DNA from 2 places in the Mesorhizobium sp. M1A.F.Ca.ET.072.01.1.1 genome. Region 2 is predicted to be linked to the other one. Evidence: predicted binding sites of a transcription regulator. Region 2 holds the regulator's gene; the other holds the start of a gene.
The links. The regulator PhoB, encoded in region 2, activates phosphate uptake and scavenging genes when phosphate is short. The targets are predictions, from matches to a motif close to TGTCATNNANCTGTCAT.
Positions count from the first base shown of each region.

Region 1 (3,205 bases), on a different contig from region 2:
GGGATCTCGCAGGAGAAGCTGCTCGGCACCGGGGTCCTGGCCCTGACCATCGATCAGGGCGCACACACGCAGCGCTATCAGGGCATCGTCCAACTCGACGGCACATCGCTGGAAGAAGCCGCGCGCACCTATTTCCGCCAGTCGGAGCAGATCCCGACCGATCTGAGGATGTCGGTTGCGAAGCTGGTGACCCCGGGCCCGGGCGGGGCCCGCGAGCAATGGCGCGCCGGCGGCATCCTGGCGCAGTTCCTGCCGCAGGCGCCCGAACGCATGCGCGTGCCCGATATTTCAGGCGGCGATGGCGATCCACGAGACGTGACGCACGAACCGGCCGACAATTCCTGGCGGGAACTCTTGGCGCTGCTCGGCACCATCGAGCCGACCGAGCTCATCGATCCGACGGTGGGCGCCGAGCGGCTGCTCTATCGCCTGTTCCACGAGCACGGCGTGCGCGTCTTCCGCGGTGTGCCGGTCGCCGATCAGTGCTCCTGCTCGCGCGACAAAATCCGAGGCATTCTCGAAGGCTTCTCGGCCGAGGAGATCAAGGACTCGACCGAGGACGGCGGCATCCATGTCGCTTGCGAGTTCTGCTCGACGCAGTACGACTTCGATCCGGCGGAGTTTGCGGCGGAGTGAGAAAGCTCCGGTTCCTCGCCCCCGCTTTGCGGAGGCGGGGAACTCGAGTTCTTTAATTCACCGTCCTTTTCGTCCCCGGCATATCGAGCGAGAAAGCCGGAATGGCGACGTCGAACGTTTCGCCGCGGCCGTTGCGCATCGTATAGTGGCCGACCATGATGCCGGATGGCGTCGAGAGCGGGCATCCCGACGTGTACTGATAGCTGTCGCCGGGGTTGAGCTCCGGCTGGTCGCCGACCACGCCCTCGCCGCGCACCTCTTCGACTCGGCCACGCCCGTCGGTGATGTGCCAGTAGCGCGACAGAAGCTGCACGAACTCGTCCGACCGGTTGTCGATCGTCACCTGGTAGCCCCATACATAGCGGTTTTCGGACGGATCGGAACGGTCCTCCAGATAGAACGGCCTGACCTGCACTTCGATGTTGCGCGTCACGGCGCGATACATGAGCCACTCCGGTGCCGCAGGAAACATTTTGTCGCGCTTCGCGGTTCTACTCCGCAGCGTCGCCAGCCTGCCGGCTTTTCCACCGCAAGTGCCGACAAACAATGTCATTTAAGTGACACATGACAATGTTGGTGTGCACAAACCGTGCGGGCGACTCGGGCGCTTTGTCGAGTGATGAAACGGCCGCGGGCGGCCTTTCCGGAGTGACCAGATCTCGATGGAACTGACCCTCGCAGCCGCCTTTGCCTCCTCGGCCCTTCTTTTTTCCAACCTTGCCAGCATCCTGCTCGCGTCGTCGCGGCTGAAGGCTCGTTGCGCCATTCCCGCGCCCTCCGGCGGCCTGTCGCCTGTCTCGATCGTCGTGCCGTCGCGCGGTGTGGAGCCGTTCACGCAGGAGACGCTCGACCGCGCATTCTCGCTCGATTGGCCGCGCTACGAACTGATCTTCTGCGTCGCGCACGCCGAAGATCCCGTGGTCAAGCTGATCAACGCCGCCATCGCGCGATTTCCGAATGTTCCGGCGCGGCTGCTAGTCGGCGATGACAGGATCAGCGCCAATCCCAAGCTCAACAACTGCATCAAGGGCTGGCAGGCGGCGCGGCACGACTGGGTGATCCTCGCCGATTCCAACGTGCTGATGCCCAAGGACTATGTCCAGCATCTGATGGCGGCCTGGCGACCGGACACCGGCCTCGTCTGCTCGACGCCGATCGGCTCGCGGCCGGACGGTTTCTGGGCCGAGGTCGAATGCGCCTTCCTCAACACGCTGCAGGCGCGCTGGCAATATGCCGGCGAAGCGCTCGGCCTTGGCTTCGCCCAGGGCAAGAGCATGCTGTGGAGCAAGCCGATGCTAGATGCAAATGGCGGCATCCAGGCTTTGGCCGCCGAGATCGCCGAGGACGCGGCGGCGACCAAGCTGGTCAACAGCCTAGGCCTTCGGGTCAATCTCGTGGCCTCGCCCTTCGAGCAACCGCTCGGCCAGCGCACGCTCGCCGAAATCTGGTCGCGCCAGGCGCGCTGGGCGCGGCTGCGCCGCGTCACCTTCCCATTGTTCTTCGCGCCCGAAATCCTGACCGGTGTGGTCGTGCCGCTGCTTCTGGCGCTGATTGCGGCGGCAAGCGCCGGTGCCAGCCTGCCCACGACCGCGCTCTGCGTGCTGGCGATCGCCTATGTGCCCGAATGCATGCTCGCCTGGTCAAAGGACTGGTATCTGTCGCCGCGCAGCGTCACCGCGATGATCGTGCGCGACGCGATGCTTCCCGCCATCTGGGCGCGCGGCTGGCTTGGCGGAGCCGTCGAATGGCGTGGCAACGCAATGACAATCCGCAACAGCGGGATGACTGAACTCGAAGAGATTGCTTGAGCCGGCTGCGGCTCAAGCGCGCTCTTTGCAGCCGTGGCGGTTCATTCCTTCGCCGCCTTGAGCGCCTGTTCGATGTCGGCGAGCAGGTCGTCGGTATCCTCCAGCCCGACGGAGAGCCTGAGCGTGCCTGGTCCGATGCCGAGCTCGGCGCGCGCCTCGTCGCTGAGGTTTTTGTGCGTCGTCGTCGCCGGATGCGTGATCAGGCTCTTTGCGTCGCCGAGGTTGTTCGAGATCAGTACGATGTCGAGCGCGTTCTGCAAGGCGAAGGCCGCCTGCTTGCCGCCCTTGACGTCAAGGCAGATCAGCGTCGAGCCGCCCGACATCTGCTTCCTGACGATATCCGCCTGGGGATGGTCGGCCCGGCCCGGATAGATGACGCGGGCGATCTCCGGCCGGCCGGCCAGGAAGTCCGCGATCTTGCCGGCGCTTTCGGTCTGCTGGCGCACGCGCAGCGGCAGCGTTTCGAGGCCTTTCAGCAGCGTCCATGCGTTGAATGGCGACAGGCTCGGGCCGGTGTGCCGGAAATAGTCGTGCAGGTTCTCGTCGATCCACTTCTTGTCCGACAGGATGACGCCGCCGAGGCAGCGGCCTTGTCCGTCGATATGCTTGGTCGCCGAGTAGACCACGATATGGGCGCCGAGCTGCAGCGGCTTCTGCTGCAGCGGCGTGGCAAAGACGTTGTCGACGATCACGCGCGCGCCGATCGAATTGGCTAAAGCGGCGACAGCGGCGATATCGACCACTTCCAGCGTCGGGTTGGT
Region 1 is NZ_RZSF01000050.1:17,198-20,402, forward strand. Features, by position in the region: gene EOA32_RS10240 (Hsp33 family molecular chaperone) at 1-636, shown strand, start outside; gene apaG (Co2+/Mg2+ efflux protein ApaG) at 689-1,081, opposite strand; gene EOA32_RS10250 (ceramide glucosyltransferase) at 1,299-2,444, shown strand; gene EOA32_RS10255 (O-succinylhomoserine sulfhydrylase) at 2,486-3,205, opposite strand, start outside.
Region 1: the regulator PhoB is predicted to act here: its motif matches at 1,184-1,200, upstream of EOA32_RS10250 (ceramide glucosyltransferase).

Region 2 (3,205 bases):
GGCGCAGCCCGCGTCCACCGAAACTTGTAAAAACCCGGACGGTTCGGGTGCCGGCGTCCGGGTGAATCGATCTGGCGCGTCGCCGGGTCCTGTGCATGATCGAGAGGCCGCGCTGACTGGGAGGAGAAAAAATGTCGGTCGGAATCCGCCACGACGATCTGCGCCGGCGCAACCGCGCCATGGTGCTCTCGGCCCTGCGCCGGGCCGGCCAGCCGTCGCGCACGGAAATCGCCGCGACCACCGGGCTCAGCCATTCGACCATTTCGGCGATCTCTTCCGACCTGATCCAGGAAGGCATCCTGGCCGAGAGCAAGCCGAGCGAGACCGCGTCTCTGAAGCGCGGCCGGCCACAGGTGGGCCTCGCGCTCAAGCCTGAGGCGGCAGCGGTGGTAACGGTGGTGCTGTCGCTCAATTTCCTCTCGGTCGCCGTTATCGATTATGCGGGCCAGGTCATCGCCGAGGAGCAGCGCCGCCTCGATACGCTCACCATGCCGCGCGACGAGCTGATCGGCGAATGCTTGGCGATCGTGCGGCGCCGGCTGGACGATCCGGACCTCGACGTCGGCAGCGTCGCCCGCATCGCCATGGGCATCCAGGGCATCACCGATTCCCATGCCCGCGCCATGCTATGGTCGCCGATCACGCCGCTGACCGACATTCCCTTCGCCGACATCCTGGAAAAGGAATTCGGCATTCCGGCCACCATGGAAAACGACTGTAACATGATGGCGGTGGCGCTGCAGTGGCGCGATCCCGACCGCTATCGCGACAATTTCATCGCCATCCTGCTCTCGCACGGCATCGGCATGGGCCTGGTTCTGAAAGGCGAGCTGTTCACCGGCACACATTCTTCCGGCGGCGAGTTTGGCCACATGATCCATCGCCCGGGCGGCGCGCTCTGCCGTTGCGGACGCCGCGGCTGCGTCGAGGCCTATGCCGGCAACTACGCCATCTGGCGCAGCGCCATGAAGATGAGCGAGGACGCCGAGCCGGTCGATGTCGGCGACGCCGACATGCGGGCGCTCGCCGCCAAGGCGCGCGAGACGGATGGCCCGGAGCGCGAGGCCTATCGCCGGGCCGGGGAGGCGCTGGGCTTCGGCCTCGGCAGCCTGTTCGCGCTGATCGATCCAGCGCCGGTCGCCATGGTCGGCGTCAGCGCCGCCGCCTTCGACCTGATCGAGCCGGCGCTGCGCGAGGCGATCGGCCAGACCGCCGGAGGCCAGCATTCAAACTCGATCTCCTTCGATACCGAGCCGAACGAATTGCCGTTGATCCGCGAAGGCTGCGCCGTGCGCGCGCTGACCTTCGTCGACCAGGAGATTTTCGCCCCGGGCGTGCAGGCAAGAGCGGGCAAGAACGTGGCCTGAGCAGCTTCGATAGCGATCGTTGGCTTCTGTGCGTCCTGCAGACGGCGGAGATTAGCGAAGGCCCCGCAGCTTCGTCATTCCAGGGCGGAGCAGGAGCGAAGCTCCGTCGCGGAGACCCTGGAATCCATGCCATTACCTCAATCGTCGGATGAGCGGAGCAGAATTTCTGCACCGCCGCGGCGCGTGGAAGTCGCGTGGAGTGTCGGGTCTGCGCCGCGTGGCGACGCTTCGTGCTCCGCCCGTGGACGGCGAAGCACCAGCGTCTCGATAACCCGCCAGCGCAGATAGAACCCGTCAGACCTTCGGTGCCCTGGATCTAGTCTTCCCTGATCGCGTAGCCCGCCCCGCGAATGGTGCGGATCACATCGGGCATCCGGCCGTTGTTGACCGCCTTGCGCAGGCGGCCGACATGCACGTCCACGGTGCGCTCGTCGATATAGATCGTCTCGCCCCAGACATTGTCGAGCAGCTGGCTGCGCGAGAACACCCGGCCGGGATGCCGCATCATGAATTCGAGCAGCCTGAACTCGGTCGGGCCGAGCCGGATCTCGCTCTTCTTGCGGTAGACGCGATGCGATTCGCGATCGAGCACGATGTCGCCGACCTTGAGCACGCTGGACAGCACCTCCGGCTTGGCGCGGCGCAGCAGCGCCTTGACCCTGGCCATGAATTCCGGCGTCGAGAACGGCTTGACCAGATAGTCGTCGGCGCCGGTCGAGAGGCCGCGCACCCTGTCGCTTTCCTCGCCGCGCGCGGTCAGCATGATGATCGGCAGGCGTTCGGTCTCGGGCCGCATCCTGAGGCGCCGGCAAAGCTCGATGCCGGACACCGCCGGCACCATCCAGTCGAGCACCAGAAGGTCGGGCACATTCTCCTGCAGGCGGATCTCGGCCTCGTCGCCGCGCGTCACCACCTCGACCTGATAGCCCTCGGATTCGAGGTTGTAGCGGAGCAGCACCCCCAGCGGCTCCTCGTCCTCCACCACCATGATGCGTGGCGCGATCATTTAGCAGGCACCTTCGCTGTCAGGCCGCCGGCGCCGACATCGCCGTCTCGTCCTGCTTAGGACGATTCGCGGGCAATTGCGTGCCGGTCAGCACATAGTAGGCGTTCTCGGCGATGTTGGTGACGTGGTCGCCGATGCGCTCCAGATTCTTGGCGCAGAACAACAGATGCGTGCAAGCCGTGATGTTGCGCGGATCCTCCATCATGTAGGTCAACAGCTCACGGAAGACGGCGGTGTATTTGACGTCGATGCGCTCGTCGTCGTTGCGGAGCTTGGCGAGCGCCGTGGCGTCGCCGGCCGCGTATTCCTCGATCACGCCCTGGACCTGGATCAGCACCAGCTGCGCCATCGAGTCGATGGAGTGCGACAGGTCGCGCGGCGCGGCGCTGACGCCGACCGAGCCGACGCGCTTGGCGATGTTCTTGGCAAGGTCGCCGATGCGCTCGAGATCGCCGGCCATCCGGATGGCGCCAACGACGTTGCGCAGGTCGTCGGCCATCGGCTGGCGTTTGGCGATCAGCGTGATGGCGCGATCGTCGAGCTCGCGCTGGCGCGCGTCCATGATGGCATCGTCGGAGACCACGCGCTGCGCCAGCGCGTTGTCGGAATTCAGCAGAGCCTTGGTCGACGCGCCGACCATCGAGCCGGCAAGATCGCCCATGTCGCGGATGAGCTGGCTGATCTGCCTCAGATCCTCGTCGAAGGAAGCGACCGTATGGGCCATGGTTATGTCCTCGTATGAACTCAGCCGAAGCGGCCGGTGATGTAGTCCTGCGTGCGCTTCTCGCGGGGCGAGGTGAAAATCTTTTCGGTCCGGTCGAATTCGATCAGC
Region 2 is NZ_RZSF01000138.1:962-4,166, reverse strand. Features, by position in the region: gene EOA32_RS19335 (ROK family transcriptional regulator) at 132-1,367, shown strand; gene phoB (phosphate regulon transcriptional regulator PhoB) at 1,684-2,373, opposite strand; gene phoU (phosphate signaling complex protein PhoU) at 2,393-3,097, opposite strand; gene pstB (phosphate ABC transporter ATP-binding protein PstB) at 3,118-3,205, opposite strand, start outside.